Regions from separate parts of the Cognaticolwellia beringensis genome, predicted to be linked through region 2. Evidence: predicted binding sites of a transcription regulator. Region 2 holds the regulator's gene; the other holds the start of a gene.
What was found. Region 2 encodes NrdR, which represses ribonucleotide reductase genes. Its sites were predicted from a motif close to AAACACNANATNTNGTGTTT; they were not measured.
Positions count from the first base shown of each region.

Region 1: the regulator NrdR is predicted to act here: its motif matches at 2,396-2,415, upstream of nrdA (class 1a ribonucleoside-diphosphate reductase subunit alpha).

Region 1 is NZ_CP020465.1:3,999,063-4,003,505, forward strand. It holds gene nrdA (class 1a ribonucleoside-diphosphate reductase subunit alpha) at 1-2,271, opposite strand; gene B5D82_RS16830 (HAD family hydrolase) at 3,081-3,758, opposite strand; gene ubiG (bifunctional 2-polyprenyl-6-hydroxyphenol methylase/3-demethylubiquinol 3-O-methyltransferase UbiG) at 3,852-4,443, opposite strand, start outside.
Region 2 is NZ_CP020465.1:228,432-232,874, forward strand. It holds gene B5D82_RS00935 (hypothetical protein) at 1-13, shown strand, start outside; gene glyA (serine hydroxymethyltransferase) at 306-1,565, shown strand; gene nrdR (transcriptional regulator NrdR) at 1,751-2,209, shown strand; gene ribD (bifunctional diaminohydroxyphosphoribosylaminopyrimidine deaminase/5-amino-6-(5-phosphoribosylamino)uracil reductase RibD) at 2,237-3,364, shown strand; gene B5D82_RS00955 (riboflavin synthase) at 3,439-4,098, shown strand; gene ribBA (bifunctional 3,4-dihydroxy-2-butanone-4-phosphate synthase/GTP cyclohydrolase II) at 4,110-4,443, shown strand, end outside.

The DNA of each region.
Region 1 (4,443 bases), 890 kb from region 2:
CTAAATCTTACAAGCGCCACCGGCACAATCGTCATCAACATCTATTTGATTGTCATCAGCGCCATCACGAGTGTTGTGATAATACATGGTTTTAATACCAAGCTTGTAGGCGGTTAAAATGTCTTTTAACACTTGTTTGATTGGCACTTTACCACCTTCAAAGCGTGAAGGGTCGTAGTTGGTGTTAGCTGAAATAGTTTGGTCAATAAACTTTTGCATAATCCCAACTAACTGTAAGTAACCTTCGTTACTTGGAATATTCCACAGTAATTCGTAGTTATCTTTTAATCGTTGATACTCAGGTACGACTTGCTTTAAAACACCATCTTTACTTGCTTTAATGCTGATTAAACCACGAGGTGGCTCAATACCATTGGTTGCATTAGATATTTGAGATGAGGTTTCTGACGGCATTAGTGCCGATACCGTTGAGTTTCTAACTCCGTGCTTTTTGATACTAGCGCGCAGTGATTCCCAATCTAAATGAAGTGCTTCACCGGTAATGTTATCGATTTCTTTTTTGTAAGTATCGATAGGTAATATACCCTGTGATAAACGCGTTTCATTAAACTTAGGACATGCACCTTGTTCAATCGCTAATTCGTTTGACGCTTTTAATAAATAGTATTGAATAGCTTCAAAAGTTCGATGAGTTAAGTTATTCGCACTACCGTTTGAGTAGAAAACGCCATTTTTTGCTAAGTAATAAGCGTAGTTAATAACACCTATACCTAATGTACGACGGCCCATAGTTGCGGTATGTGCAGCCGGAACTGGATAGTCTTGATAATCTAATAAACTGTCTAATGCACGTACGGCTAAATCAGCTAAGCCTGCTAATTCGTCAAGGCTGTCAATAGCGCCTAAGTTAAAGGCTGATAATGTACATAGCGCAATCTCACCATCAGGATCGTTAACATCCTTCATTGGTTTCGTTGGTAAGGCAATTTCTAAACATAAATTGCTTTGACGAATAGGGGCAACACTTGGATCAAATGGTGAATGTGTATTACAGTGATCAACATTTTGTAAATAGATACGACCCGTACTCGCACGCTCTTGGGCAAATAAAGTAAACAGTTCAATCGCTTTAATACACTTTTTACGAATTGAAGCATCCGCTTCGTATTTAACGTATAGCTCTTCAAATTTATCTTGATCTTCAAAGAAGGCATCGTATAAGCCAGGAACATCACTTGGACTAAATAAGGTAATTGATTGACCTTTAATCAAACGTTGATACATCAATTTATTAAACTGCACGCCGTAATCTAAATGGCGAACGCGGTTCTCTTCAACACCACGGTTATTTTTAAGGACCAGTAGACTTTCAACTTCTAAATGCCAAAGTGGATAGAATAGGGTAGCTGCGCCACCACGAACTCCACCTTGCGAACAGCTTTTAACCGCTGTTTGAAAAAGTTTATAAAATGGAATACAACCAGTATGGAATGCTTCACCATTACGTATTGTACTGCCTAGTGCGCGAATACGACCGGCATTAATACCAATGCCTGCACGCTGAGAAACATATTTTACAATTGAACTTGTTGTCGCGTTAATTGAATCTAAGCTATCGCCACATTCAATTAATACACAAGACGAAAATTGGCGAGTTGGCGTTCGAACACCTGCCATAATAGGTGTTGGTAGTGAAAGCTTAAAGGTAGAGATAGCGTTATAAAAACCTTTAACATAATCTAGACGGGTTTCTTTCGGGTATTTAGCGAATAAACAAGCCGCTACTAAAATATAAAGAAATTGCGCACTTTCATAAATTTCACCGGTTACACGGTTTTGAACAAGGTATTTACCTTCTAACTGTTTTACCGCTGCATAACTGAAATCTAGATCACGACCGTGATCCATAAAAGCTTCTAACTGTTCGAATTCTTCAGCGCTGTAATCAGTTAATAAATGCTGATCGTATTTACCTGCTTCAACTAGTTTTACTACATGTGGGTAAAGCTTAGGTGGCTCAAACTGTCCGTAAGCTTTTTTACGCAAATGGAATATAGCTAAGCGTGCTGATAGGTATTGATAATCAGGCGTTTCTTCCGAGATTAAATCAGCGGCTGATTTAATAATGGTTTCATGAATGTCAGCGGTTTTAATACCGTCATAAAACTGAATATGAGATTTCAATTCAACTTGAGACACCGAAACATTGTCTAGGCCATTAGCTGCCCAAGCAATAACTTTGTGGATTTTTTCTAAGTCGATGAGTTCTTTTGAACCATTGCGTTTTGTAACAAAGAGTTTGTTATTCATGAAAGACCTGTAAATCTATTTGTTGTTATAACCACCCAAAATAGGTGCTCATAATGTTAATTGCCTCAAAATGTCATTTATACGAGGTAAATCGTATTTCATTCAAAATGTCTTTGAATGAAAAATGCACTATATATTGGGGTTTTTAAAAAACTAATCACAAGATAGTGAGGTTTGCACTACAATGCAAGCGATATAAATTATCTAATATTACTTGATTTTTTTAGAGTAAAAGTTCTGTTAGTAACAACTAACTTAGTAGTGCTTTTTAATTTTGGTTTTTATAAAACGCAATGCTTATTTTAACTTTTTTTTCAGCCCTAAATTATTTTATTTTAATTTTTAAGGTTTATATGTCAAAAGAGAATATAAAATATATAATCTATATTATTCAATGGGTTAATTATTTGGCTTAATTCTTGTTCACATATATTGACGAGTGATTGTTTTATCAACGCTTGCAGATTGATTTATGTTCTTAACCTGAATGAGTATGCAGTATTGGCGCAATTATTCACTAATAAACGGTTAGTCATGGCTATTCATATAAATTTGCTGAAATAGGTGCTTTTTAGGGAATAAACAAGGGAATACTCTAAGGAACATAGATTGGGTTATGGTGAGGTGCTTTATAGAAAACTAAATGCTCTGATCAGTAAACGACAAAAGGTAGGTTAGTCTTTGTCGATTGTGAATGTAGCAGAACATATTCATATCAATATAATATAGAGCAATGCCACTCTCTATAACGATTCAAGTTGAAACTTAAAAGGGGGCATTCAGCAAAAGAGTTTCCCCTATATTCGTGTTTACTTAATAAAAGCGAGTAAATCGGTTGGTGTATCAATTATGTGATCAGCCTGCCAAGTTAAGCAATCTTCATCAGCTAAAATATAGCCCCAATTAGCGACAAAAGTTTTCATTAAAGCACTATTCCCTGCCTGTATATCACGCAGGGCATCACCCACATAGTAACAGTGTTGATTATTAACATTAATTAGCTCACAGGCATGCAATATCGGCTCTGGGTCTGGCTTTCGTTTAGTGAGCGTGTCACCACCCACCATTACTGCACAGTTAATAAATTCAGGGTAATGGGGTAACAGTATTTTTGTTAAGCCTTCTGGCTTATTTGTAATAATTCCCCAGGGTATTCCATTGGCCTCTAAGTGTTGTAGAAGCTCAGTTACGCCTGAATATAGGCGAGTATGCACGGCAATATTTTCTTGGTAGTAATCGAGAAATTGTTGACGTAAAACTTCATAGTCATAATTTTTAATATCATGACCAAAGCCAAGGTTAAGCAATCCTAATGCGCCGTCTGAAGCAACAGGACGGTAATCTTTAGCCGCTACAACAGGTTTATTATATCGTTGCAACACATGATTTAATGCCGCACCTAAATCATCAGCGGTATCTAATAATGTGCCGTCTAAATCAAAAAGTACGCTGGCAATTGGCTTTGTTGTTTGATTTTCGGTTGACATAATGTTGCTCTTTTTCGTTAGGTAATTTAAAGGAGGGGCCGCGTCGATATTGAATACTTTATATCAACGCGTTATTCGTTATAGTTGTAAATGTTAAACGCGTTGGCAACACAGGATATAGTTCACATCAAGCGATGAGGTCAACTTATGATTTTCAGTCAACGGGTTATAATGAATACCGGCGGCATCGATACATTTTAAATCGAACGACTCAGCCCACGCTATTAATGTAGATGGACGAATGAAGCTGTTGTGATCATGTGTGCCATTGGGTACGAGTTTGAATATTTTTTCGGCCGCTACAATGGCTAATAAGTAAGCTTTTAATGATTTATTTAGTGTTGAGAAAAAAACGAAACCACCAGGCTTAACCATTTGTGCACAGGCACTGACGATTGACTCAGGATCAGGCACATGTTCTAACATTTCCATACAAGTGACTACATCATAATGTTGTGCTTGCTGCTGCGCTTTCTCTTCGGCGGTAATTTTTTGATAATCAACGCTAACACCTGTTTCTAAAGCATGCAGTTTGGCAACATTTAAGGGCTCTTGCCCCATATCAATCCCGGTAACTTCTGCGCCAAGTTGTGCTAGGCTTTCGGCTAAAATACCGCCACCGCAACCCACATCGATTACTTTTTTAGCAAAGATATCGCCAACATGCTGACAAATAAACTGTCGG
Region 2 (4,443 bases):
TAAATTACTATAAAATACAGCTTTATTTATTTCAATGGAATTATATGCGGATATTTGGTTGCTGCTCTGTATTAAATTTGTTGTTTTTGCGGTTTTAAGTCGGTATATTAGTTTGGATTATTTGTTGAAGTGAGTGTTAAAAGTTTTTATCACTCACTTCAAAGTATATTTGATTGCAAAATGAACTAACAGAACACGGTTTTTGCGTGTACAAATACTTCAAGTTCAGGCAGAATATGCCGCAATTAATTTTGAACTAACGCCACCCCCAGTATTGCTTATAGCAGACTATTTGAGGATAAAACATGTTTACACGTGATATGAATATTGCAGATTTTGATCCAGAACTTTATCAAGCAATGAGCAATGAAGTTGTTCGCCAAGAAGAGCATATTGAACTCATCGCTTCGGAAAACTACTGTAGTCCACGTGTACTCGAAGCCCAAGGTTCACAGCTGACTAATAAATATGCCGAAGGTTATCCTGGTAAGCGTTATTACGGTGGTTGTGAGTATGTTGATATCGCTGAACAGTTAGCGATTGATCGCGCAAAAGAATTATTTGGCGCTACTTATGCCAACGTACAACCACATGCAGGCTCACAAGCAAACTCAGCTGTTTTTCAAGCCTTAGTTACTCCTGGCGGGAAAGTGTTAGGTATGAGCTTAGCGCACGGTGGTCACTTAACTCATGGCTCACATGTTAACTTTTCAGGTAAGTCATACGAAGCAATTCAATACGGTTTACACCCTGAAACTGGCGATATTGATTACGTTGAATTAGAGCGTTTAGCCATAGAGCATAAACCAGAGATGATCATTGGTGGTTTCTCAGCGTTTTCTGGTGTTGTTGACTGGGCGCGTATGCGTAAAATTGCCGACAAAGTTGAGGCGTATTTCTTCGTCGATATGGCGCATGTTGCCGGCTTAGTTGCAGCAGGTTTATATCCTAACCCAGTGCCACACGCGCATGTTGTTACGACGACGACACATAAAACATTAGCCGGCCCACGTGGTGGCTTAATCGTTTCTGCTTGTGATGATGAAGCAATTTATAAAAAATTGAACAGCGCTGTATTCCCTGGTGGTCAAGGTGGACCATTAATGCACATTATTGCTGCGAAAGCCGTGGCATTTAAAGAAGCATTAACACCAGAATTTAAAGTTTATCAGCAAAACGTATTAGATAATGCCAAAGCTATGGTTGCAGTATTACAAGAGCGTGGCTACAAAGTTGTTTCTAACAGCACTGAAAACCATTTATTACTCCTTGATCTTATTGATAAAGATATTACTGGTAAAGATGCAGATGCCGCGTTAGGTCGTGCTCATATCACAGTGAATAAAAACTCTGTGCCAAATGACCCACGTTCACCATTTGTAACTTCTGGCCTACGTTTAGGTACTCCAGCAATTACTCGTCGTGGTTTTGGTGTTGAAGAAACAAAAATAATCACTGGTTGGATTTGTGATATTTTGGATGATATTGAAAACGAAGATGTTATCGCTAAAGTCCGTGCTGGTGTTAGTGAACTTTGTGCTCGCTTCCCTGTTTACCAGTCATAAGCTTTAGTAATCAAAAAATCTTGTTATTACTTTATTAAACGTCAAGTAATAACCTAAAATGGCCACCTTTGTGGCCATTTTTTTTAGCTGATTTTTATTTGGTAAGATATTTCGCTAAATGAACTTTTTTCAATTAAAATATCGTGATTAAATTGTTCATGACTCATTAACTTCGGAACTCATCAATGTATTGTCCCTTTTGTTCAGCCAACGATACTAAAGTTATCGACTCTCGTTTAGTGTCAGATGGTCATCAAGTGCGTCGTCGTCGTGAATGCTTAGCATGTCATGAAAGATATACCACTTTTGAAAGTGCCGAATTAGTAATGCCACGCATTATTAAGCGAGATGGCTCCCGCGAACCTTTTAATGAAGATAAAATGCGTAATGGCTTATTGCGCGCATTAGAAAAAAGACCCGTGAGTACAGAAGAGATGGAGTTGTCGATCAATAAACTTAAATCACAACTGCGGGCAACTGGCGAGCGCGAAGTGTCGAGTGAAATGCTTGGTACTATTATCATGGAGCAACTCAAGAGTTTAGACAAAGTAGCTTATATTCGCTTTGCTTCTGTGTATCGTTCATTTGAAGACATTAAAGAATTTGGTGAAGAAATCGCACGTTTAGGCGATGATGAATCATAAACGTATTACTTAATCTAGAGTGGCTTAATGAGCAATTTTTCGTTAAAAGATCATCAATTTATGCAGCGCGCCATTTGTTTGGCAAAGCGTGGTCACTTTACTACGTCACCGAACCCTCGAGTAGGTTGTGTTATCGCACTAAATGGCGAGATTGTTGGTGAAGGCTTTCACAAAAAAGCAGGGCAAGGACATGCCGAAGTTCATGCGCTAAAACAAGCTGGCAGCAAAGCTAAAGGTGCTACCGCTTATGTTACGCTAGAGCCTTGTAGTCACTTCGGTTTAACGCCTCCATGCGCAGAAGCATTGATTAAAGCGCAGGTTAGTCATGTTATTGCCGCTATGGTTGATCCAAATCCAAAGGTGTCGGGTCGTGGCCTTGAACTATTAGCCGCCGCGGGCATAACCACACAATTTGGTTTACTGGAACAAGATGCTATCGCATTGAACCCAGGCTTCATTCAATTAATGACCAAAAAGTTACCTTATGTGCGCTGTAAGTTAGCGGCAAGTCTAGACGGAAAAACTGCCATGGCCAGTGGTGAAAGCCAATGGATAACGTCTCCCGATGCCCGCGCAGATGTTCAACGCCTAAGAGCGCAAAGCTGTGCAGTTATTTGTGGCGCAGAGTCTGTTATTTTTGACGATGCCAGAATGAATGTCCGTTGGGATGCCTTAGGGACACTTAAAAATAGTTATGCAGAAGCCGATGTTAGACAGCCAGTTCGGATTATTATTGATGGTAAAAATCGTTTAACACCGGATCTCGCTATCTTTAAAACAACAAGTAAAATATTATTAATTCGACATGCTATTGAAAAAAGCCAAACTTGGCCGCATTTTGTAGAACAAGTCACAATTTCTAAAGCTGTAGATAGTGAATATGTCGATCTAAGCCTATTATTAGCTTATTTGGCCCAACAAGGGTTAAATGACATATTAATTGAGTCAGGTGCTAAACTAGCGGGTGCGTTTATTAACGCAAACTTAGTGGATGAGCTAGTGCTATACCAAGCACCAAAACTGATCGGCAGTGATGGTAAAAGTTTAGTGAGTATGCCAACAATAATAAAGTTATCAGAGGCTAAGATTCTTGATATTCGTGATGTGCGTATGGTAGGTAAAGATATCAGGATAACGGCAAAGTTTAGTCAATAAGCGCAGGCACTGATTGACAATCTATTTTCAGTATAAATAACAATTCATAAGCTATACAGACGACGAGAGATATTATGTTTACAGGAATAATAGAAGCCGTAGGGCGTTTAAGAGCGATTAATAGCTCAGGTGACGGCGCGCGCGTCACTATTGATACGGCAACATTAGACTTGTCAGATGTTAAATTAGGCGACTCAATTGCCACCAATGGAATTTGCCTAACGGTTGTTGCCCTAGATGCCGCTAGCTTTAGCGCCGATGTTTCCAGTGAAACCTTAACGCGTACAGGTTTAGCACATTATAAAATGGGTGATAGCGTCAATCTTGAAAAAGCGATGTTACCAACTACGCGATTTGGTGGGCACATGGTCTCAGGTCACGTTGATGCGGTGAGTGAAATTAGCGCTATCGAGCATAAAGGCAATAGCATCGATTACTGGTTAACTATGCCAGCAGAATTATCAGCATATATTGCCGAAAAAGGCTCCGTGACTATTGATGGCACAAGCCTAACGGTAAACAGTTTAAGCGATGATAAATTCCGTTTAACAATTGTGCCACATACCACAGACCAAACAATTATCAGTAAATACCAGGTAGGCACGAAAGTTAATCTTGAAGTTGATTTAATTGCCCGCTACATAGAAAGATTACTTACCAAGCAAACAGCCGACAAGCAAGATGAGTCTGGTGTTACGCATGCGTTATTAGCGCGCAACGGTTTTATTAAATAAAAGAGGTTTTCATGAATTTACACACGCCAGAAGAGATTATCGACGATATAGCTCAAGGTAAAATGGTCATCTTAATGGATGATGAAGATCGCGAGAATGAAGGTGACTTCATCATGGCGGCAGAAAAAGTTACACCAGAAGCTATTAATTTTATGGCAACTCACGGTCGTGGCTTAATTTGTATGCCAATGTCGGCAGAGCGTTGTGAGCTTTTAAAATTACCGTTAATGGTTGATAAAAATGACGCTCAGTTCACTACCAATTTCACTGTTTCTATTGAAGCAGCTGAAGGGGTTACTACAGGAATTTCTGCTGCCGATCGTGCCACGACTGTTTTAGCAGCTG